4 regions of the Lelliottia sp. genome follow, and region 1 is predicted to be linked to each of the others. Evidence: predicted binding sites of a transcription regulator. Region 1 holds the regulator's gene; each other region holds the start of a gene.

Region 1 (6,079 bases):
GTCTTCCGGGTATACCACTTTGCCACTTTGACGCAGCGCCACGACGCGTTTGGCGTCAACGCCCAGGCCGATATCAGTGATCCCAGCGACCGCTGCAACCATTGCGCGACGCTCTTCGAGACTTTCGGCGCGATACAGGTAAGCGATCCCCTCTTCGGTCAGGACGTGGGTGACGTCATCGCCATAAATCATCACCGGCGCAAGCGGCATTCCGGAGGATTTCGCCACCTCGATGGCATCGAGTTTTTCGACGAAGGTCGGTTTTACACCCGCCTGGAATGTTTCGACCATCTGCACCACCAGCTTTTTACCGCGTTGCATTGGGTCAGGTTCGGTTTTCATGTTCAGCCAGGCGGGCGTCGCGTGGCGACGACCGTGCGGATCGTGGCCCATGTTTGGCGCACCGCCAAAGCCAGAGAGACGACCGCGCGTCACCGTTGAGGAGTTGGCATCGCCATCCACCTGCAACGTGGAGCCGATAAACATATCGACCGCGTATTGGCCTGCCAGCTGGCAGAAAGCGCGGTTAGAACGCATCGAGCCGTCGGCCCCGGTAAAGAACACGTCCGGACGCGCGCGGATGTACTCTTCCATGCCCAGCTCGCCGCCGAAGCAGTGCACGCTTTCGACCCAGCCACTCTCAATCGCCGGGATCAGCGTCGGATGCGGGTTCAGTGTCCAGTGCTTACAGATTTTGCCTTTCAGACCGAGCTGTTCGCCGTAGGTGGGCAGCAGGAGTTCAATCGCGGCGGTGTTAAACCCGATCCCGTGGTTCAGGGACTGGACCTGATGTTCTGCGTAGATGCCTTTAATCGCCATCATCGCCATCAGAATGTGTTCTTGCTTGATCAGGCGCGGGTCGCGAGTGAACAGCGGTTCGATAAAGAACGGTCTGTCCGCCACCACCACGTAGTCAATCCAGGAACCAGGGATATCCACACGCGGCAGGTCACATTCGTCGTCGACCAGCTCGTTCACCTGCGCAATGACGATACCGTCATGGAACGCGGCGGCTTCAACCAGCGCGGGCGTGTCTTCGGTGCTTGCGCCGGTGTACAGATTGCCTTTGCGGTCCGCTTTAAAGCCGGCAATCAGCGCCACATTGGGCGAGAGATCGACGTAGAGGCGTGAGTAAAGTTCGATGTAGGTGTGAATCGCGCCGATTTCGAGAAGACCGTCTTCCAGCAGCTGCGAAATGCGCAGGCTTTGCGTACCGGAGAAGGAAAAATCAAGCTTGTGGGCGATGCCCTTTTCAAAGATATCGAGATGCTCGCTGCGCCCGACGCTCGGCATAATCATATGCAGGTCATGGACGATTTGCGGGTTCACTTCAGCAAGTGAGCGGGACAGAAAATCTGCCTGCTTCTGGTTGTTGCCTTCCAGCACGACTTTGTCGCCTGGGGCGATCAGTTTTTCCAGCATGGCGACGAAATCGTCGGTTGGCAGTACTTTGCCCTGCACCGGAACGGAAGCCAGACGGCGCGCTTTCTCTGTGCGGCGTGTGTTCCAGACCCGGGGTGGCGTTTGCCCAGATAACATTATTAACCTCCTGATTCAGCACATCATTTTGATTTGCTTAACGCTGAGTAAAGTGTGCGCTCTGGTGAGAAAGGCATCAATTAAGCGTAGAGGTGAATCATTAGCCTGAGAGTAATAATCAGAATGAATATATATGATCAAGATCAGATAATGTTTCGGAAAAAAACGCTAGCTCAGGCAGGAATTAGCTGAATCGGAGGTCAACACCGCCTCATTTTCGTAAACAGGATCCGCTTCGGCAGGTATAGTAAAGGCTGACAAGAGTGAACATCGCATCGTTATGACCCAAATTATTCCATCAGACTTTGATATCGCGTGTGAAGAGAGCGCCGAATTCGTGCCAATGCGGGGCGTCGCTAACCCGCATCTGCAAACCATGCTGCCACGGCTCCTGCGCCGTAAACTGCAATTTGACCCACACTGGCAGCGCCTCGACCTGCCGGACGGCGACTTTGTCGATTTAGCGTGGAGCGAAGATCCCGACCAGGCCAGGCATAAACCCCGGCTGGTGGTGTTCCACGGGCTGGAAGGCAGCCTGCATAGCCCGTATGCACACGGCCTGATCCACGCGGCAAAAGCGCGCGGCTGGCTCGGTGTGGTGATGCATTTTCGCGGATGCAGCGGCGAGCCAAACCGCCGCGAGCGGATTTATCATTCCGGCGAAACCGAAGACGGCACCTGGTTTTTACACTGGCTGGCGAAGACTTACGGCGCGGCCCCTACCGCTGCGGTAGGCTATTCGCTGGGTGGCAATATGCTGGCCTGTCTGCTGGCAAAAGAGAGTGACGCCGTGCCGCTGGATGCGGCGGTGATCGTCTCCGCGCCGTTTATGCTGGAGCAGTGCAGCTATCATATGGAAAAGGGCTTTTCGCGCGTGTATCAGCGCTATCTGCTGAATTTGCTGAAAGCCAACGCGGCACGCAAATTGAAAGCCTATCCCGATACGTTGCCGATCAACCTGCAACAGCTCAAGCGCATGCGCCGTCTGCGGGAGTTTGACGATCTGATCACCTCGAAGATCCACGGTTTTGCTGACGCACTAGACTATTATCGTCAGTGCAGCGCTATGCCGTTGCTGAATCAGATAACCAAGCCGACGCTGATTATTCATGCGAAAGACGATCCCTTTATGGATCACCATTCGATTCCGGCACCGGGATATTTGCCGTCTAACGTGCAGTACCAGTTGACCGAACATGGCGGCCACGTTGGTTTTATCGGCGGTACGTTACGGCGTCCGAAAATGTGGCTGGAAACGCGTATCCCCGACTGGTTAACCCCCTGGCTGGAAAAAACACGATGATGATTCCCTGGCAAGATCTGGCTCCCGAAACGCTGGACAGCCTGATTGAAAGCTTTGTATTACGCGAAGGCACCGATTATGGTGAACATGAACGCTCGCTTGAACAAAAGGTCGCCGATGTGAAACGGCAGCTACAAAATGGCGAGGTGTTGCTGGTGTGGTCTGAACTGCACGAAACCGTCAACATCATGCCGCGCAATCAGTTTCGCGGCTGATCGCTTCATCATTCCAGTCAGGGAGTTGCTATGTCCGCCAGACATCCGGTTATTGCCGTTACGGGTTCAAGTGGTGCGGGAACCACGACCACCAGCCTCGCGTTTCGTAAGATTTTCGCACAGCTCAACTTGCGCGCCGCCGAGGTAGAAGGCGACAGTTTTCATCGCTATACCCGTCCCGAAATGGACATGGCGATCCGCAAGGCGCGCGATCTCGGTAAACACATCAGCTACTTCGGGCCAGACGCCAACGACTTCGGTTTGCTGGAACAAACCTTTGCCGAGTACGGCCATACCGGCACAGGACAATCGCGTAAATATCTGCATACCTATGACGAAGCCGTGCCGTGGAACCAGGTGCCGGGCACATTTACGCCGTGGCAGCCGCTTCCGGAACCGACCGATGTGCTGTTTTACGAAGGATTGCATGGCGGCGTGGTGACGCCGCAACAGGATGTGGCGCGGCATGTCGATCTGTTGGTCGGCGTAGTGCCTATCGTCAACCTGGAGTGGATCCAGAAACTCACCCGCGACACCAGCGAGCGCGGCCACTCGCGTGAGGCGGTCATGGATTCAGTGGTACGCTCGATGGAAGATTACATTAACTTCCTGACGCCGCAGTTTTCGCGCACGCACATTAACTTTCAGCGCGTGCCTACAGTGGATACGTCAAATCCCTTCGCCGCCAAAACGATTCCGTCGCTCGACGAAAGCTTTGTGGTGATCCACTTCCGTAATCTGGAAGATATTGATTATCCGTGGCTGCTGGCGATGCTGCAGGGCTCGTTTATTTCGCACATAAATACGCTGGTCGTGCCGGGCGGGAAGATGGGACTGGCGATGGAGCTGATCATGATGCCGCTGGTGCAACGGCTGATGGAAGGCAAAAAGATCGAATGATCCTATTCCCTCTCCCCATGGGAGAGGGCTAAATCTCGTCAACGCTTACGCTTCAATCACTTCATACGAATGCGTGATTTTCACCGCTTTTTCCAGCATCAACGCGACCGAGCAGTACTTCTCCGCAGAAAGATCCACCGCACGGGAAACTGCGGCATCTTTCAGCGCCTTGCCGGCCACAATGAAGTGCAGATTGATGTGCGTAAACAGACGCGGCGCTTCTTCGCGACGCTCTGATGTCAGCTTCACTTCGCAATCGGTGACGTCATGACGCCCTTTTTGCAGAATCGAGACCACGTCGATGGCACTGCATCCACCCGCCGCCATCAGCACCACTTCCATCGGACTTGGCGCTTTATCGCCGGAGTTGCCATCCATCAAAATCTGGTGTCCTGAAGCGGATTCGCCGAGGAACGTTAAACCTTCAACCCATTTCACACGCGCTTGCATTTTATTCACTCCGACGTTGCATTTTTCCGGACAGATTACCCGCGCGTTACAATTCTCGCAACGGAAGACGACCTGCGTCATGCTGAAGCGAGACACCAGGAGACACGCGGCAAAAGCTATGCTAAAACACTCTGGATGGTACAGTAATACATTGACGTTACACATGTATGCAAAGGACATCAAACATTACAGGCTGCAAACATTTATGACAGCCTAATTCCCAGGTACGGGGAAGAATTCGATTGCAACCCCAGAGTCAGGATGCGATTTATGACTCTGGTGACAGCTTATAACAGAGGATAACAGCGCATGGTGCTTGGCAAACCGCAAACAGACCCGACTCTCGAATGGTTCTTGTCTCATTGCCATATTCATAAGTACCCATCGAAGAGCACGCTGATTCACCAGGGTGAAAAAGCGGAAACGTTGTATTACATCGTCAAAGGCTCGGTGGCAGTGCTTATTAAAGATGAAGAAGGAAAAGAGATGATCCTTTCTTATCTGAACCAGGGCGATTTCATCGGCGAACTGGGCCTGTTTGAAGAAGGCCAGGAACGTAGCGCCTGGGTACGTGCAAAATCGGCCTGTGAAGTGGCTGAGATCTCCTACAAAAAATTCCGTCAGTTAATTCAGGTTAACCCGGATATTCTGTTGCGCCTGTCTTCGCAGATGGCTCGCCGCCTGCAAATCACCTCCGAGAAAGTGGGTAACCTCGCCTTCCTGGATGTGACCGGTCGCATCGCGCAAACGCTGTTGAACCTGGCGAAACAGCCTGACGCTATGACTCACCCTGACGGCATGCAAATTAAAATTACCCGTCAGGAAATTGGTCAGATCGTCGGTTGCTCCCGTGAAACCGTTGGCCGTATCCTGAAAATGCTGGAAGATCAGAACCTGATCTCCGCCCACGGTAAAACTATCGTGGTTTACGGAACGCGTTAATTCCGGTCGAACGGCGTGCCACCGCAAGGTGTCACGCCGTTTTTGTCTCTGGCATCTATGTGGCGCAGGCTGATCTATCACCCGGAAGTTAACTACGCACTTCGGCAAACGCTGGTGTTATGTCTCCCCGTGGCCGTCGGTTTGATTCTGGGTCATCTGCAACACGGTCTGCTTTTTTCCCTCGTCCCTGCCTGCTGTAACATTGCCGGTCTCGATACGCCGCATAAACGCTTTTTCAAACGCCTGATTATTGGCGGATCGCTTTTTGCCGGATGTAGCCTGGCAGTACAGCTTTTGCTGGCGCGCGATATCCCCTTGCCGCTGATTTTAACCGTGCTGGCACTCACGCTCGGCGTGACGGCGGAAATCAGTTCTCTGCATGCCCGATTGCTCCCCGCTTCGCTAATTGCCTCGATTTTCACCCTCAGCCTCGCCGGGAATATGCCCGTCTGGGAACCGTTGCTGATCTACGCGTTCGGCACGCTGTGGTACGGATTATTCAACTGGTTCTGGTTTTGGATGTGGCGCGAGCAGCCTTTGCGCGAATCCTTAAGCCTGCTCTACGTTCAGCTCGCTGATTACTGCGAAGCAAAATACACCCTGCTGACGCAGCACACCGACCCGGAAAAGGCGCTGCCGCCGCTGCTGACGCGTCAGCAAAAAGTGGTCGATTTAATCAGCCAGTGCTATCAGCAGCTGCACATGCTGGCGGCCAATAAAAATCATGAAT
Region 2 (6,079 bases), on a different contig from region 1:
CCGAAGTAAGTCCACTGAATTGCTTCCTGAGCATTGGTCGCAGGACCAGAGATATCACAGCCGTATTTCGCTGCCATCTCTTTGATCTGGCCCAGTGCGCGGTACTGTTCAGAGATCTCTTCGCGCAGACGGATAGTTGCTTCCAGGTTTACGCCGTTTTCCAGATCAGATTGCAGAGACAAGAATTGAGCGTATTTGTCTTTCATCAGGAAGTCGATGCCGTACAGCGCAACGCGACGGTAGTCACCGATGATACGACCACGGCCATAAGCATCTGGCAGACCAGTCAGAACGCCAGATTTGCGGCAGTTCAGGATGTCTTTGGTGTAAACATCAAACACGCCCTGGTTGTGAGTCTTGCGGTATTCGCTGAAGATTTTTTTCAGCATTGGGTCCAGCTCGCGATCGTACGCTTTGCATGAACTCTCAACCATTTTGATGCCACCGAACGGAATAATTGCACGTTTCAGTGGCGCTTCAGTCTGCAGACCAACGATTTTCTCAAGGGCTTTGTTGATATAGCCAGCATCGTGAGAAGTGATGGTAGAGGCAACGGAAGTATCGAAATCAACTGGCGCGTGAGTGCGGTTTTCCAGTTTAACGCCTTCCATTACGTTGTCCCAAAGCTTGGTGGTTGCGTCAGTTGCACCAGCCAGGAAGGATTCGTCACCTTCATACGGGGTATAGTTTTTCTGAATAAAGTCACGCACGTTGACTTCTTTCTGCCAGTCACCTTTCGCGAAACCTTCCCAGGCTGTGGCTAACTTTTCATTAAGTTCGGACATGTGATACCTACCTTCTTAAGTGGATTTTTTATTTACTGCCTGAGAAACCATCAATGATGATTGTCGCCACGCAGGTAAATGACCCAGTATGTCAACCCAACCAACAGACCCCCACCGATAATATTCCCAATGGTGACTGGGATCAGATTATCTGTGATGAAATTCATAATAGTCAGGTGAGAGAAACTTTCCGGGCTTGAACCAACAGCGGTCCAGAACTCCGGGCTCGCAAAGTTGCGGATGACGATCCCCATCGGGATCATAAACATGTTTGCGATGCTGTGTTCAAAGCCGCTGGCGACGAACATGGCGACGGGCAGAACCATAATCATGGCTTTGTCCATCAGGCTACGTCCGGAGTAGCTCATCCAGACAGCCAGGCACACCATCAGGTTTGCGAGGATACCCAGAGCGACGGCTTCAATGAATGTGTGATGCATTTTGTGGTCGGCGGTTTGAAGGACGTTAAGCCCCCAGCCACCGTTGGCGGCCATGTACTCGCCAGACAACCACATGAGCAGAACAAAGAGCAAACAGCCAATCAGGTTGCCAACGTAGACGTTGAGCCAGTTGCGCGCCAGTTGGCCCCAGGTGATTCTTCCGCTCGCTTTTGCCACAACGATAAGGACTGTTGAGGTAAAGAGATCAGCGCCACAGATGACGCACAGAATCAAACCCAGTGAGAAACAGATACCGCCAATTAATTTTGCAATACCGAAAGGCATCGCAGCAGTACCGGTGGTCGCAGTGATGTAGAAGACAAATGCGATGGAGATGAACATACCAGCGGTAATCGCCAGATAGAACGTCGTCATCGGGTGCTTTGTTGCTTTATAGACACCCGCTTCTTCGGCCACTTTGGCCATCGCTGCTGGGAGTATTAGATCAAAAGGGTTGTCAGCTTTCACACTAACTCTCTCTTTATTAAGTCGGCGACGAGATACTAACAAAGCATTATAGAAGAGAAATTGATATAGATCATATCTCGCCTGGCTTATAGGCCCGCAAAGCGTGTGGTTTTGCTACGATTGCGGCGTAAGTTTTTGATTATCCGTATAAAAATAAATTTTAAAAGTTATGAAAAGAGTTGAATTATTTCCTGAAGGCTCCCGATGGCAGTTAATTAAAATGGAGTAATTGCCCTAAAAAGTAACAGTAAAACGCAAGTAAACTTAATTATATTTACCTGTGATTAACGTTATTATTACAATTAAAATTCATTGCGAATAAATATAAAAAACGGGGCAATGAAATTGCCCCGTAATATAGCTCAGCGGATAAGATACGCCTACAGTCTATGGTGTTATGTGCGCTTATTTTGACCAGTAAGCGACTTTCGCACGCTGCAGTTTTTCATACGCTTTCAGCAGAGACTGATGTGCCGGGAACGCTTTGAGGTCGCTGTCGACAGGCTGAAGGCCATAGAATGGCGCTTCACCGCTCAGGGCGGCACTTGCAGCTTCAACGGCATCAGCACCATACATACGCACGAACGCGTTCAAATATTGCAGCGGCTGGCGATCTTCTTCCTGAGAGAGCAGCAACAAGGTTTGCAGGCAGCGGTAATAATTTGCACGCTCAGCGCTGAATACAGACTGGTTGTACTCAATGGTCCACTCGGTCCAGGCCAAAGCCTGATCCAGATCGCCACCGGCCAGCGCCAGCATTGCTTTCAGTTCGCCAATACGCAGCGTGTACCAGCCAGTGTCTTTACCGGTCGCCAGACCCAGCAACTCGCGCACGCGAGTCATATCATCGTGACCTTCATCGTCCATTTGGGCAATCAGGTTCAAATACTCTTCTTTTTCCCATTCACTGCCCGGCAAGGCGAGCAAGGTTTCGCGAAGATGGCTGCCCATTGCGTTATTTGCCAGCCACAAATCTTCTGCTGGATAAATATCAGACATGCCAGGAACCAGAATACGGCAGGCGTAAACGCTCAGGTGTTCGTAATCGGCGATGTACACTTCTTTATCTTCGGCTTTGAAGATGGCCATTAGCGTGGCGAACTCTTCTTCGGTTGTGCCGGAGAAATTCCAGTCCACAAACGGGTAGTCAGCGTCCTGTTTGAACATGTCCCAGGAGATCAAACCGCTGGAATCAATGAAGTGAGTTTCCAGATTAGTGTGTTCGCCCACTTCTTCATCATCAAAGGTCGGTGGCGTAAACACGTCCAGATCTTTCAGGCTGCGGCCTTGCAGCAGCTCGGTCACGGTACGTTCCAGCGCTACGCCAAAATCAGGGTGCGCGCCAAATGAGGCGAAACACGTCCCGTTAGCTGGGTTGAACAGCACCACGCAGATAACCGGGTATTTACCGCCCAGTGAACCGTCGTACGCAAAGATCGGGAAACCTTCGGCTTCCAGTTTAGCGATGGATTCCACCACGCCCGGATAGCGCGCCAGCACGTCGCTCGGGATTTCCGGCAGGCTGATGGATTCCGCAATAATGCGATTTTTGATATGGCGCTCAAACACTTCAGAAAGACCCTGAACGCGAGCTTCGTTGCGGGTGTTACCAGCAGACATACCGTTGGAAACATACAGGTTACCGACGATGTTCATCGGAATGTAGACGGTTTGTTCATCAGACTGACGGGTAAACGGCAGGGCGCAAATACCTCGCTCGTCATTACCGGATTGCAGATCGATCAGCATACCGGCGGTCAGTTCGTTGTCAGGATCGTAAAATGCACGCAGGCGCGTATCCAGAATGCCGTCTGGCAATTCATCGTCTTCCGTCAGCGGGAACCATTTTTCATTCGGGTAATGCACGAACGGGCCGTTTGCGATCGTGTCGCCCAGCCAGAAATCCGCAAAGAAATAGTTTGTGGACAGACGCTCAAAATACTCACCCAGCGCAGAAGCCAAAGCCGCTTTTTTGGTGGCACCTTTACCGTTGGTAAAGCACAGCGCGCAATCGGTATCACGAATATGAACAGACCAGACGTGCGGAACTGGGTTGAGCCAGGAGGCTTCTTCGATATTAAAGCCCAGGTCGGTCAGTTTTTGCTGGAAGCGAGCGATGGAATCTTCCAGAGCGGCGTCTTTGCCGGGGATGAATGTTTGAGTCATGGCTATCACTTTTATCGTACGGTAAGCGCGCAATGATACGGGTTTTGCGTGACTGGCGCTATCTTCGCGAAGGATACGGCGAAAATAAAAGGCTGGACTATGCTTACAGGCAGTAACTCACTGTTAAGGCATAGAAAAAATGAAAGCGTTTGATCTTCAACGGATGGCATTCGACAAAGTTCCGTTAGAGTTTTTAGGGGAAGTGGCTCTTCGCAGCCTCTATACCTTTATATTGGTTTTTTTGTTTCTCAAGATTACGGGCCGCCGCGGCGTACGGCAGATGTCGTTATTTGAAGTATTAATCATCCTTACCCTCGGCTCGGCGGCTGGGGACGTTGCCTTTTACGATGACGTACCGATGATCCCGGTGTTGATCGTTTTTGTCACGCTGGCGTTGCTGTATCGCCTGGTGATGTGGTTGATGTCGAAAAGTGAAAAACTTGAGGATTTACTGGAAGGTAAACCGGTGGTGATTGTGCAAGAGGGGCAGCTCGCCTGGGAGAAAGTCCGCAGCGCAAACATGACAGAATTTGAGTTTTTCATGGAGTTACGCCTCAACAGCGTGGAGCAGTTGGGGCAAGTACGACTGGCTATTATGGAAACCAACGGCCAGATCAGCGTGTATTACTACGATGACGACGAGGTGAAGCCGGGCCTGTGTATTTTGCCCGATGAATGCGTGAAGCGATTTATGGTCGTGCCAGAATCAGGCGAGTATGCCTGTATACGTTGTAGCCATGTTGTCACCATGCAGGCGGGGGAACATCAATTATGTCCCCGCTGTGCGCATCCAGAATGGACGAAGGTTAGCAGGGCTAAACGTATCACCTGACAGCCATTTTGTCGGTTTTGTGCCTATGTGATGGCAGAATGTTTTGTGTGACGGTGGATACATTTTCCGGGTCAGAAGTTTTAGACATTGCGGCGCGTGTCACTGAATGATAAAACCGATATCCACAGTTATAACTTAGTGCTTTTAGCGTGGTGAGGGTAAATGGCTCAGGTCTTCAATTTCAGTTCAGGTCCGGCAATGTTACCGGTAGATGTACTTAAACAAGCCCAGCAGGAGCTTTGCGACTGGCAGGGCCTTGGTACATCGGTGATGGAAATTAGCCACCGTGGTAAAGAATTTATCCACGTGGCGGAAGAGGCAGAAAAGGATTTTCGCGATCTGCTGAATATTCCCTCGAACTACAAAGTATTGTTCTGTCATGGCGGCGGTCGTGGTCAGTTTGCAGGAATTCCGTTAAATCTGTTGGGCGACAAAACGGTCGCAGATTATGTCGATGCCGGTTACTGGGCTGCCAGTGCGGTCAAAGAAGCGCATAAATACTGCACACCCAATGTGATCGATGCCAAAGTGACGGTTGATGGCTTGCGCGCAGTTAAACCCATGAGCGAGTGGCAGCTATCCGACAATGCCGCGTATCTGCACTACTGCCCGAATGAAACGATCGATGGTATCGCCATTCATGAAGAGCCAAACTTTGGCAATGATGTGGTGGTCACTGCGGATCTTTCTTCCACCATTCTCTCCGGTCCGCTGGACGTAAGCCGCTACGGCGTCATCTATGCGGGTGCGCAAAAAAACATTGGTCCGGCTGGCTTGACGTTGGTAATTGTGCGTGAAGATCTTTTAGGTAAAGCGCATAAGGCGTGTCCTTCCATTCTCGATTACACCGTGCTGAACGATAACGACTCGATGTTCAACACCCCGCCGACGTTCGCCTGGTATCTTTCTGGCCTTGTTTTTAAATGGCTCAAGAAAAACGGTGGCGTGGCGCAGATGGACAAGATCAATCAGCAAAAAGCCGAGCTGCTTTACAGCACAATTGATGGCAGTGACTTCTATCGTAACGATGTCGCGAAAGCCAACCGCTCGCGCATGAACGTGCCGTTCCAGCTTGCGGACAGCAATCTGGATAAAGTCTTCCTTGAAGAGTCTTTCGCCGCAGGTTTGCATGCGCTAAAAGGCCACCGCGTCGTGGGCGGCATGCGTGCTTCTATCTACAATGCGATGCCTCTTGAAGGCGTCAACGCGCTGACCGATTTTATGGTCGACTTCGAACGTCGCCACGGTTAATCGCGCTATGTTCACCCCGTAGCGTCGCTGCGGGGTTTTTTATTATGTCGAGTTGAGAGTTAAGCTTCATGGAATCCCTGACGTTACAACCTATCGCGCGAGTTGATGGCACCATTAATCTGCCTGGCTCAAAAAGT
Region 3 (6,079 bases), on a different contig from region 1:
TCCCGAGGCTATATCACGTAAATACAAAACCAATAATCACCACGATGGCAAGCACCAGCGAAATGATGGCGGGCCCCGTCATAAATGCGTGCACTGTCAGTTTTTCTTCTTTCTTAATGGAAGCAAATCGCGCAAGGGCGCTTTTCTCATCAGAAGCAATAATTTCTTCGAACTGCTTTTCGTAGCCCTGCTCTTTCAATGTAGACGCGGCGTCAATATCTGCTGCTGGTCGTGCGTGAACCGTGCTGCCCTTTTTGAAAATGAAATATTCTGGCATGGTGATCTCCTGCCTGAGGGGGAGATTTATCATATCATTACCGCCGAAAAACCACCCGGTACTACACTGTTTTCTATCGCCTTTACCCTTAATTCTGGGGAAATGCCCGACGTTCCAAATTGGAATGTCTGGTATGCTCAAATTTCATGATGTGATCCGTAGCACGTTTCCAGGTTTAATTGTATGATGAATGCGTTTCATCAAGGACTTTCACCATGATCAAAGCACTCAATACTGTCTGGCAATATCTGCGCGCGTTTATCCTTATTTACGCTTGCCTCTATGCAGGAATTTTCGTCGCATCCCTGCTGCCTATCACCATTCCGGGCAGCATAATCGGCATGCTGATTATGTTTTTGCTGCTGGCACTGCAAATTCTGCCCGCAAAGTGGGTCAACCCGGGATGCTTTGTGCTGATTCGCTATATGGCGCTGCTGTTCGTGCCGATCGGCGTGGGGGTGATGCAGTATTACGATGTGCTAAAGGCCCAGTTTGGTCCGATTGTGGTCTCATGCGCCATCAGCACGCTGGTGGTGTTCCTGGTGGTGAGTTGGAGTTCACATCTGGTGCATGGTGAACGTAAAGTGGTAGGGCAAAAAGGAAACCAAAAATGATGGCCAATATCTGGTGGTCACTGCCGTTGACGCTGGTGGTTTTCTTCGCCGCCCGGAAACTTGCCGCCCGTTTTAAAATGCCGCTACTCAACCCGCTGCTGGTCGCCATGGTGGTGATTATTCCCTTCCTGCTGATCACCCATATTCCTTACGAGCGCTACTTTGCGGGCAGCAAAATTTTGAACGATCTGTTGCAGCCTGCGGTCGTTGCTCTGGCGTTACCGCTCTACGAACAACTCCACCAGATCCGCGCACGCTGGAAATCCATCATCACGATCTGCCTGATTGGCAGCGTAGTCGCGATGGTGACAGGGACATCTGTTGCCCTGCTGATGGGCGCTTCGCCGCAGATCGCCGCCTCAATATTACCGAAATCCGTGACCACGCCAATTGCGATGGCCGTGGGTGGCAGCATTGGTGGCATTCCCGCTATTAGCGCGATGTGCGTCATTTTTGTCGGTATTTTGGGCGCCGTATTTGGACACACGCTGCTGAATTTGATGCGCATTCGAACCAAAGCGGCGCGTGGGCTGGCAATGGGAACCGCATCGCATGCGCTCGGCACAGCGCGTTGCGCGGAACTGGATTATCAGGAAGGCGCGTTTAGCTCTTTAGCCCTGGTGATATGTGGGATCATGACATCGCTCATTGCGCCGTTCTTATTCCCGATCATTCTGGCCGTGATGGGTTAAAATTTGCGATGCGTCGCGCAATTTTCATTTTGATTTCATAAGTTGCATACATAATGAGAACTGGATCACATATAAAGCGGTAGTGGCTCCGTAAACTACCGATCCATTAACCTTTATGAGGCATTGCCATGCACCCACGTTTTCAATCTGCTTTCGCCCAGCTCGCCGAGAATTTGCAATCAGCCCTGGCTCCGGTTCTAGCGGATGAGCACTTCCCCGCCCTGCTGACGGCTGAGCAGGTCACGATGCTTAAACAGGCTACGGGACTGGACGAAGACGCGCTGGCTTTCGCACTGCTCCCGCTGGCTGCCGCCTGCGCAAGAGCCGACCTTTCCCACTTCAACGTTGGCGCCATCGCGCGCGGCGTAAGTGGCGCCTGGTATTTCGGCGGGAACATGGAGTTCCTGGGTGCGACGATGCAGCAAACAGTCCACGCCGAGCAGAGCGCGATCAGTCACGCCTGGCTTCGCGGTGAGCTCGCTCTGAAAGCCATCACCGTTAACTACACCCCTTGCGGTCACTGTCGCCAGTTTATGAATGAGCTGAACAGTGGTCTGGAACTGCGCATTAACCTGCCGGGTCGTGAGCCGCATACCCTGAGTGATTACCTGCCGGATGCCTTTGGTCCGAAAGACCTCGACATCAAAACGCTGCTGATGGATGAGCAGAACCACGGTTATGCGTTAACGGGCGATGAACTGACGCAGTCTGCCATTGCCGCCGCCAATAAAAGTCACGCGCCGTACAGCCAGTCACCGAGTGGCGTTGCGCTGGAGTGCCGTGATGGCCGTATTTTCTCTGGCAGTTATGCCGAGAACGCCGCATTTAACCCAACCCTGCCACCGCTGCAAGGCGCCCTGAATTTACTGAGCCTGAACGGCTACGATTATCCAGATATTCAGCGCGCGATCCTCGCTGAAAAAGCTGATGCGCCTCTGATTCAGTGGGATGCCACCGCGGCAACCCTGAAAGCGCTGGGCTGTTCTAACATTGATCGCACCTTGTTGGCGTAATCCTTCTTTGCGGGCAGAAATGCCCGCGAAACTGATGAAAATCCCCTCAATCAAATCGCAGTTTCTTGCGCTTCCCAGGCGGGTAAAGTAGCCTGAGTGAAATTTCACCCACGGACGAGTCATCTTCATGTTAAAGCGTGTGTTTTACAGCCTGTCTGTCCTGGTCGGCATACTGCTGTTGGCTGCGCTCGGCCTCGACCGCTGGATGAGCTGGAAAACCGCCCCTTATATTTTTGACGATTTGCAGGACCTGCCTTATCGACAGGTTGGCGTGGTGCTGGGGACGGCAAAATATTATCGTACCGGCGTGATCAATCAGTATTACCGCTACCGTATTCAGGGCGCGCTAAATGCCTACAACAGCGGCAAAGTGAATTACCTGCTGTTAAGCGGCGACAATGCCCAGCAGAGCTATAACGAACCCATGACCATGCGCAAAGATTTGATTGCCGCAGGTGTCGACCCCGCTGATATCGTTCTGGATTATGCCGGTTTCCGTACGCTGGATTCTATCGTGCGTACCCGCAAAGTATTTGATACCAACGATTTCATTATCATCACTCAGCGTTTCCACTGCGAGCGCGCGCTCTTTATTGCGCTACATATGGGCATTCAGGCCCAGTGCTACGCCGTACCGTCTCCAAAAGATATGCTCAGCGTCCGCGTACGTGAGTTTGGCGCTCGCTTTGGTGCGCTCGCCGACCTGTATCTCTTCAAGCGTGAACCACGCTTCTTAGGTCCGCTGGTGCCCATTCCGGAGTTGCACGAAGTGCCCGAAGGCGCGCAGGATTATCCGGCAGTGGCACCCGAGCAACTTCTGGATCTACAGATAAAAGACAAGAAATAAGAAAACAAAAAAGCCCGCTATCTCAGCGGGCTTTTTTTTGGACTTCTGCGATTACTTTTTACGAGCGTATTTCAGTGAATCCAGGGCGACGGCGAAGATGATGATCGCGCCTTTGATGATGTACTGCCAGTAAGGGTTTACGCCGATATACGTCAGGCCGTAGTTGATAACGGTAAAGATGATAACACCGGTGACCACGCCCACTACCGTACCCACACCACCGCTGAAGGAAACGCCACCCACGACGCAGGCTGCGATTGCATCCAGCTCGTACATGAAGCCGAGGTTATTCGTTGCAGAGCCGATACGACCCGCTTCAAGCAAACCACCGAATGCGTAGAACACACCGGACAATGCGTAAATCATCAGCAGGTTCAGCGCAACGTTAACGCCAGACACTTTCGCGGCTTCAGGGTTACCGCCGATAGCGAAGATGTTTTTACCGAAGCGCGTTTTGTTCCACAGCACCCAGACGAACGCGACCGCAATCAGCGCATAGAAGGTGATGTATGACAGGCGGAAGCTGCCCAGCGCGACAAAGCCTTGCGCGAAGGTAGAGAAGCCGCTGTCGAAACCAGAAATCGGTGATGCGCCCACGAAGTCGTAATACAGGGAGTTGATACCGTAAACGATAATCATCGTACCCAGCGTCGTAATGAACGGGGTGACGTTCAGATACGCGATGATGATGCCGTTAATCAGACCGATAATGGCACCGATAACGCACACAATCAGCACCACCAGAATGATAGGCATGGTGGCCATTTCCGGGAATACTTTGTTCGCATTATCAATGGACTGTAATAAAGTCGCCGCGATAACAGCCGCTAAGCCCACCTGACGTCCCGCTGACAGGTCAGTACCCTGAGTCACAATCAGACCCGCCACACCCAATGCGATAATAATACGCACTGAGGACTGGGTCAGAATGTTACTCAAGTTTAATAAACTTAAGAACGTAGGGTCCTGGAAAATAATAATGGCCAGTAATACTAAAAGTACGACGTAAATTCCGCCTTCTTTCAGATAAGTGAGAAAACTTTTTTTATTTAACGCACTCATGAGGAGCCCCTGATCTTAAAGGTGCAAAGACGCAAGACGGAGAATTTCGTTTTGCGTTGTCGTTTTGGTGTCAACAATTCCGGCGACGAGACCATTGCTCATAACCAGAATACGATCTGTGATCCCTAACAATTCCGGCATTTCGGAAGATATAATAATGATCCCTTTATTCTTTTTGGCCAGCTCAGCAATCAGCTGATAAATTTCAAATTTGGCGCCCACGTCAATACCGCGCGTGGGTTCATCCAGCATTAAAATTTCTGGTTGGGTTAATAACCAGCGACCGATAATGACTTTCTGTTGGTTACCGCCGGACAGCGAACCAATTTGCGTCTGATGTCCTGGGGTCTTCACGCGCATTGAATCGATAACCCATTGGGTATCGCTTTTCATTCGGGACGTATCCAGCAGACCGACTTTGTTCTTATAGTTACGAATATTAGAAATTAACGAGTTAAAGTTAATATCGAGATACGCGTAAATACCCGTCGAACGACGCTCTTCAGTCACCAGTGCAAAACCATGGTTAATGGCTTCGTTGGCATTATGGTTATTAATTTTTTTACCGTGCAGCGTGATGGTGCCATCGGCTTTCTCACGGATACCAAACAGGGTTTCCACAATGTCAGTACGCTTTGCACCGACCAGACCGGCAATACCCAGAATTTCGCCTTTGTGCAGATCGAAAGAGACATCACGAATAGACGGTTGACGCAGCGACGTGAGGTTACGCACCTCAAGAATCACTTCGCCTGGCGTGTTCTCTTTGTCCGGGAAGCGCTGGTTCAAAGAACGCCCCACCATCATGGCAATGATTTTATCCATGTCCAGCCCTTCAAGAGGCTGGGTGGTGATCCACTGACCGTCACGCAGGATAGTGATTTCATCGCACAGCTGGAAAATTTCTTCCATTTTGTGCGAGATATAAACAATGCCGCAGCCACGATCTTTCAGTTTACGGATAATAGTGAAAAGGTGATTGACCTCTTTTTCCGTTAATGAAGATGTTGGCTCATCCATGATGACTATTTTCGCATCATAGGAGAACGCTTTTGCAATTTCGATCATCTGCATCTGTGAAACAGATAATGTCCCTACGCGTGCGCGTGGGTCAATTTCAATATCCAGCTCATCGAAAATTGCTTTTGTATCACGGTACATTTTGTCCTGATCGACAAATACGCCTTTGGTTGGATAACGCCCCAACCACATATTGTCCATAACAGAACGCTGAAGTACCAGGTTCAGTTCCTGGTGAACCATCGAAATACCATTTTCCAGCGCTTCTTTGGCTGAATGGAAGTCGATCTCTTTCCCCTGAAAAAGGATGCTACCAGAATCTTTTTGATAGATTCCAAAAAGGCATTTTAATAATGTCGATTTACCTGCACCGTTCTCTCCCATCAACGCATGAATAGAGTGAGGACGCACTTTTAAATTAACATTATCGAGAGCCTTAACGCCCGGAAACGACTTGTTAATACCGCTCATTTCTAACAAGAATTCGCGTGACGACTGAGTAGTTGTGCTGACCATAATTATACCTTGACGGCCTCGCATATCGCGTTATAAAA
Region 4 (6,079 bases), on a different contig from region 1:
ATCCTGCGCCAGATAGTTTTGCCGCGCGTTATCAATGTCGCTTTCTGAGAAGGGATTGACCTTCGCCTGGCTGCCCTTCAGGTAGCGTTGGAAATCTTTATAAAGTCTGTCGCGTTCGGCAGACACGCGAGTGGTATTCGCTTCGGCTTCAGAAAGCTGCGCTTTCAGGACATCAATACTGTGTGTCGCCGTCACTAAATCCGCTTTAAGTCTGTCGACTCTGGCTTGATAGCGTACCGGGTCCAATTTAAATAACACTTCGCCTTTTTTAATGAGCTGATTATTTTTATCCGTGACTTCACTCACCACCCCAGTAACCTGCGGGGTAATCGGAATAGAAATTACTGCTTTCTGTGCCGTGAAGGTATACGGATGGTTATAGTTCATTAATAAAATCAAACCAGCGACAATAAACACTCCACCTAATGCGGCAGTAGACAGCGTCCATTGATTAACGGGAATGCGAAAAATTTTAAATATTGCCCACGCAAACGCCACGTAAGTCAAAATAATGAGCAGATCCATATTTAGCCCTCCGCCCTATTTTTGTTCGCGGGCGTAGGCGTGGCGGCAAGCCGCTGTTCCAGGTCGGCAACGCGTTTAGAAAGGGCATCAATATCTTGTTGCTGCGGGGCGGGAACGGCTTGATTTTGCATACCCCACCCGCGCTCTGGCTGGTACAGTGTGGCCCAAATCCACAGGAAGGGCCAGATAACGTGGAGCGTAAACAGACTCACCCAACCCGCCGTATGGATCGCATCAGCGTGGGGATGATTACGCTTTTTTGCCATTAAATAAGGGATGTCGTGGATGGCAATGATTCCGTAAAAAAGAACCAGGAAAACGAAAATCAATACACCCAGCGCAAAATAGTTTAAAAACATATTTGCCTCACTCGAAACAACGTCAACTCATTAAATTAATAAAATGGTACGCAACCAAATTAATTCATTTAAGTACAATCTAATGCACTTATTATTTCAGAGCCGGGGAGTATGGTTTTTTATTATATCTCCATGCAAGTTTATAAGCGTGACAAAATATATCATGAATAATAATAGACTTAAGTTTACATAATGAGCGTAATCCAGGTTTCCACTTTTCGCCATAACCTATGAGGTGAAATTCGTTTAGCTTTTCGTGTGACGAAATCCTGGCTCTGGAGAGCCATACCGAATTTGCCGCCGATCGCATCAAGAGAAATCCGCATCAAAATATTTTGTGAAATCAATCACAATAACGAGACAAACACCAAATCATAAAATGTGATCAGCTTCACATTAACAGGCCTAATCAGCGACTTTTTTCTCCATTGTATTTTTTCATACTCTCATTTTGTGATAGCGATCACTTCAATGTTATCCGCACCCCCTGTATTTGCGTGATTCAGATCACATAAATTTTCACTGTCTGGACAGTTGAACGATTCGGTGCCAGATTTCACAGCATCAGAACAGGGCTCAGCAACCTCTGCCGCCGCACATTAACGATAAACCTCGGGCTGAAAGCCTAAGCGTAAACATAAGAAGGGGTGTTTTATGTCATCCGATTTCAAGATCAAAGTACAAAGCTTTGGTCGTTTCCTCAGCAACATGGTGATGCCAAATATCGGCGCGTTTATCGCGTGGGGTATCATCACCGCCTTGTTCATTCCAACAGGATGGTTGCCGAGCGAAACCCTGGCGAAGCTTGTTGGTCCAATGATTACCTATCTGCTGCCACTGCTCATCGGTTTTACCGGTGGTCGTTTGGTCGGCGGTGACCGTGGTGGTGTGGTCGGTGCAATTACGACCATGGGCGTGATCGTCGGCGCGGATATGCCGATGTTCCTCGGTGCAATGATTGCCGGTCCGCTGGGCGGCTGGGCGATTAAGAAATTCGACGTTTGGGTTGATGGCAAAATCAAATCCGGCTTCGAAATGCTGGTGAACAACTTCTCCGCTGGCATCATCGGTATGATCCTGGCGATTCTGGCGTTCCTCGGCATTGGCCCTGCGGTTGAAGTGCTGTCTAAAGTGCTGGCTGCTGGCGTTAACTTCATGGTTGTTCACGACATGCTGCCGCTGGCGTCTATCTTTGTTGAACCGGCGAAAATCCTGTTCCTCAATAACGCGATTAACCACGGTATCTTCTCGCCGCTGGGTATTCAGCAGTCTCATGAACTCGGCAAGTCCATCTTCTTCCTGATTGAAGCAAACCCAGGTCCGGGTATGGGTGTTCTGCTGGCGTATATGTTCTTTGGTCGTGGCAGCGCGAAACAGTCTGCAGGCGGCGCGGCAATCATCCACTTCCTGGGTGGTATCCACGAAATTTACTTCCCATACGTGCTGATGAACCCACGTCTGATCCTGGCCGTTATCCTCGGCGGTATGACTGGTGTGTTCACCCTGAGCGTATTGGGTGGCGGTCTGGTTTCTCCAGCGTCTCCAGGCTCTATCCTGGCGGTACTGGCGATGACGCCAAAAGGCGCTTACTTCGCTAACATCGCAGCGATTTGTGCCGCAATGGCGGTCTCCTTCGTGGTCTCTGCCATCTTGCTGAAAACCAGCAAAGTGAAAGAAGAAGACGATATCGAAGCGGCGACCCGTCGCATGCATGATATGAAGTCCGAATCCAAAGGTGTTGCAACGCCGCTGTCTGCTGGCGACGTGTCTAACGACCTGAGCCATGTGCGTAAAATCATCGTGGCATGCGATGCGGGTATGGGTTCCAGCGCCATGGGTGCCGGGGTGCTGCGCAAGAAAGTCCAGGACGCGGGTCTGACCCACATCTCCGTGACCAACAGCGCCATCAACAGCCTGCCGGGGGACGTTGACCTGGTCATCACGCACCGCGATCTGACTGAGCGTGCGATGCGTCAGGTTCCGCAAGCACAGCACATTTCGCTGACCAACTTCCTCGATAGCGGCCTGTATTCCAGCCTGACCGAACGTCTGGTTGCAGCACAGCGTCACACCGAAAACGAAGTGAAAGTTCGCGATAGCCTGAAAGACAGTTTTGATCCGAACGATAGCCACTTGTTCAAACTGGGTGCGGAGAACATCTTCCTGGGTCGCACGGCGAGCCACAAAGAAGAAGCGATTCGCTTTGCCGGTGAGCAACTGGTGAAAGGCGGCTACGTTGAGCCAGAGTACGTTGATGCCATGCTGGAACGTGAAAAGCTGACCCCAACGTATCTGGGCGAATCTATCGCGGTGCCACACGGTACGGTTGAAGCGAAAGACCGCGTATTGAAAACCGGCGTGGTGTTCTGTCAGTATCCTGATGGCGTGCGTTTTGGTGAAGAAGAAGACGATATCGCCCGTCTGGTGATTGGTATCGCCGCTCGCAACAACGAGCACATCCAGGTGATTACCAGCCTGACAAACGCGCTGGATGATGAAACCGTTATCGAGCGCCTGTCACAGACCACCAGCGTTGAAGAAGTGCTGGCTCTGCTGAACAAATAAGTTCTGCCTGGCCCCCTCTCCCTTTGGGGAGAGGGTTAGGGTGAGGGAAAAGCCTCACCCCAGCCCTCTCGGGTAAAAACATTGATGAAGGTTAATACGATGAAAGCATTACATTTTGGCGCAGGTAATATCGGTCGTGGCTTTATCGGCAAACTGCTGGCAGACGCGGGCATTACGCTAACATTCGCCGATGTGAATCAGGTGGTGCTCGACGCCCTGAATGCCCGTCATAGCTACGATGTTCACGTTGTCGGCGAAAACGAACAGGTTGAAACCGTCTCAGGCGTCAACGCTGTTAGCAGCATTGGCGATGACGTTGTAGACCTGATCGCAAGCGTAGACCTGGTGACCACCGCCGTGGGCCCGGTGGTGCTTGAGCGCATCGCCCCTGCCGTCGCAAAAGGCCTCGCAAAACGCAAAGCACAGGGCAATAACACGCCGCTGAACATCATCGCCTGCGAAAACATGGTGCGTGGTACCACACAACTGAAAGGCCACGTTCTGGCCGCCGTGGCTGATGAAGATAAAGCCTGGGTTGAAGAGCACGTCGGTTTTGTGGATTCCGCCGTTGACCGCATCGTTCCCCCATCCGAATCTGCAACAAACGACCCGCTGGAAGTGACCGTTGAAACCTTCAGCGAGTGGATCGTCGACAAAACCCAGTTCAAAGGCGCGCTGCCGGCTATTCCGGGAATGGAATTGACGGATAACCTGATGGCCTTTGTCGAACGCAAACTCTTCACGCTGAACACCGGGCATGCTATAACCGCGTACCTCGGAAAATTGGCCGGTCATCAAACCATTCGTGACGCGATTCTCGATGAGAAAATCCGCGCTGTGGTAAAAGGTGCAATGGACGAGAGCGGCGCGGTCCTGATCAAACGCTACGGTTTTGATGCTGAGAAACATGCGGCATACATTCAGAAAATCCTCGGTCGTTTTGAAAACCCGTATCTGAAAGATGACGTTGAGCGCGTTGGGCGTCAGCCGCTGCGTAAACTCAGCGCGGGCGACCGTCTGATTAAGCCGCTGTTGGGCACGCTGGAATACGGTTTGCCGCACGCCAATTTGGTGAAAGGTATCGCCGCTGCCATGCATTATCGCAGCGAGCAAGATCCGCAGGCGATTGAGCTGGCAGAATTGATTGATACCAAAGGCCCGCAAGATGCGCTGGCGCAGCTTTCTGGCCTTGAAGCGAAGAGTGACGTAGTGCTGGAGGCGGTTAACGCATACAACGCGACGAAATAATGATGCAGGTTCTGGCGCAGGTCACCCTGCGCCCGATGGATAGATTGTCAGATATGCAGGCAATAATGGAACAAACCCAGGCCTTTGAAAATCGTGTGCTTGAGCGTCTGAATGCTGGCAAAACCGTACGAAGTTTCCTGATTGCTGCCGTCGAGTTACTTACCGAGGCGGTCAATATTCTGGTTCTTCAGGTGTTTCGCAAAGACGACTACGCGGTAAAATATGCTGTAGAACCGTTACTGGACGGAGACGGACCGCTGGGCGATTTGTCAGTCCGCCTGAAATTGATTTATGGCCTTGGCGTGCTCAGCAGGCATGAATATGAAGATGCTGAATTGCTGATGGCGCTGCGCGAAGAGTTAAATCACGACGGCAATGAATACGCCTTTACCGATGACGAAATTCTTGGGCCTTTCGGCGAATTACATTGCGTCACTGCGCTACCGCCTGCTCCTCATTTCGATAACAGCGATCCTGATCTGTATGCGATGCAAAAGCTTCGTTATCAACAGGTTATGCGGTCAACGATGGTCCTTTCCCTGACTGAGCTGATTTCCCGAATCAGCTTAAAGAAAGCGTTTCAGAAGTAAGACCGCGCACATTGGTGTATCCTTCCTGTAATTCCCCCGTTTTTAGAGCTATATGTGATGAAAGAAGTCGAAAAGAACGAAATTAAACGCCTCAGTGACCGTTTGGATCTGATCCGCCACCAGCAGGCTGATATGTCTCTTGTTGAATCTGCCGAAAAATATGCAGAGCTTGAAAAAGAGAAAGAGAAACTCGAAGGCGAAATTGAGCGTCTGCGCGCTGTTAAAGGCCATAAGCTGAGCAAAGAAGCACAAAAGCTGATGGGCATGCCGCATCGCCGTGCGATCACCAAAAAAGAACAAGCCGACCTGGGCAAGCTGAAGAAAAGCGCGCGCGGTCTGGTCGTCGTACACCCGATGACTGAGCTGGGCCGTGAAATGGGCCTGCAAGAGATGACGGGTTTCTGTAAGACGGCGTTCTAATATTTTCCCTCTCCCCACCGGAGAGGGAATTGTTCAAGACCTTCCCCAGCACGATCCGAGCACTGCTCCTGGCCTGGCTTCTCCCTCTCACGTGGGAGAGGGTCGGGGTAAGGGTATCAAACTGCCTCCGCGTTAAATTGGTCCTACCAATACCCTTTCTAATCGTTCAACGCTTCACATTCCCGCAAATTCCGATCACAAACTCATTGCCCGACCATAACATTTGGTTAACCATTCATTGTCATTAACCCTACATCACACTATTGGCAGGACCACTTTTACACTCAATGTGATGCCGAGATGAGCATAGACTCACCGCGACACTGAGCGTGTGGTCCACAGGAGACCTGCAATGAGCCTCTGGCAACAAAA

What was found. Region 1 encodes CRP, which controls carbon source genes, mostly activating them, when cyclic AMP is high. Its sites were predicted from a motif close to ATGTGANNNNNNTCACAT; they were not measured.
Region 2: focA (formate transporter FocA) is a predicted target of CRP. The motif match lies at 1,752-1,769, and genes of this name have one in related genera.
Region 3: cdd (cytidine deaminase) is a predicted target of CRP. The motif match lies at 1,637-1,654, and genes of this name have one in related genera.
Region 4: ACKI5T_RS16885 (PTS mannitol transporter subunit IICBA) is a predicted target of CRP. The motif match lies at 1,264-1,281, and genes of this name have one in related genera.

What each region holds. Positions count from the first base shown of each region.
Region 1 is NZ_JAZQNX010000028.1:72,003-78,081, reverse strand. Features, by position in the region: gene mdcA (malonate decarboxylase subunit alpha) at 1-1,539, opposite strand, end outside; gene ACKI5T_RS15730 (hydrolase) at 1,820-2,842, shown strand; gene ACKI5T_RS15725 (YheU family protein) at 2,839-3,057, shown strand; gene ACKI5T_RS15720 (phosphoribulokinase) at 3,088-3,957, shown strand; gene ACKI5T_RS15715 (OsmC family protein) at 4,003-4,407, opposite strand; gene crp (cAMP-activated global transcriptional regulator CRP) at 4,717-5,349, shown strand; gene ACKI5T_RS15705 (YccS/YhfK family putative transporter) at 5,407-6,079, shown strand, end outside.
Region 2 is NZ_JAZQNX010000008.1:350,535-356,613, forward strand. Features, by position in the region: gene pflB (formate C-acetyltransferase) at 1-785, opposite strand, end outside; gene focA (formate transporter FocA) at 836-1,693, opposite strand; gene ycaO (30S ribosomal protein S12 methylthiotransferase accessory factor YcaO) at 2,099-3,859, opposite strand; gene ACKI5T_RS06460 (DUF421 domain-containing protein) at 3,999-4,691, shown strand; gene serC (3-phosphoserine/phosphohydroxythreonine transaminase) at 4,854-5,942, shown strand; gene aroA (3-phosphoshikimate 1-carboxyvinyltransferase) at 6,011-6,079, shown strand, end outside.
Region 3 is NZ_JAZQNX010000024.1:155,136-161,214, reverse strand. Features, by position in the region: gene ACKI5T_RS13795 (hypothetical protein) at 14-277, opposite strand; gene ACKI5T_RS13790 (CidA/LrgA family protein) at 493-891, shown strand; gene ACKI5T_RS13785 (CidB/LrgB family autolysis modulator) at 888-1,583, shown strand; gene cdd (cytidine deaminase) at 1,712-2,596, shown strand; gene sanA (outer membrane permeability protein SanA) at 2,724-3,443, shown strand; gene mglC (galactose/methyl galactoside ABC transporter permease MglC) at 3,495-4,505, opposite strand; gene mglA (galactose/methyl galactoside ABC transporter ATP-binding protein MglA) at 4,521-6,041, opposite strand.
Region 4 is NZ_JAZQNX010000034.1:69,881-75,959, reverse strand. Features, by position in the region: gene ACKI5T_RS16895 (HlyD family secretion protein) at 1-525, opposite strand, end outside; gene ACKI5T_RS16890 (DUF3302 domain-containing protein) at 528-884, opposite strand; gene ACKI5T_RS16885 (PTS mannitol transporter subunit IICBA) at 1,539-3,449, shown strand; gene mtlD (mannitol-1-phosphate 5-dehydrogenase) at 3,534-4,697, shown strand; gene mtlR (mannitol operon repressor MtlR) at 4,697-5,287, shown strand; gene ACKI5T_RS16870 (YibL family ribosome-associated protein) at 5,345-5,707, shown strand; gene lldP (L-lactate permease) at 6,060-6,079, shown strand, end outside.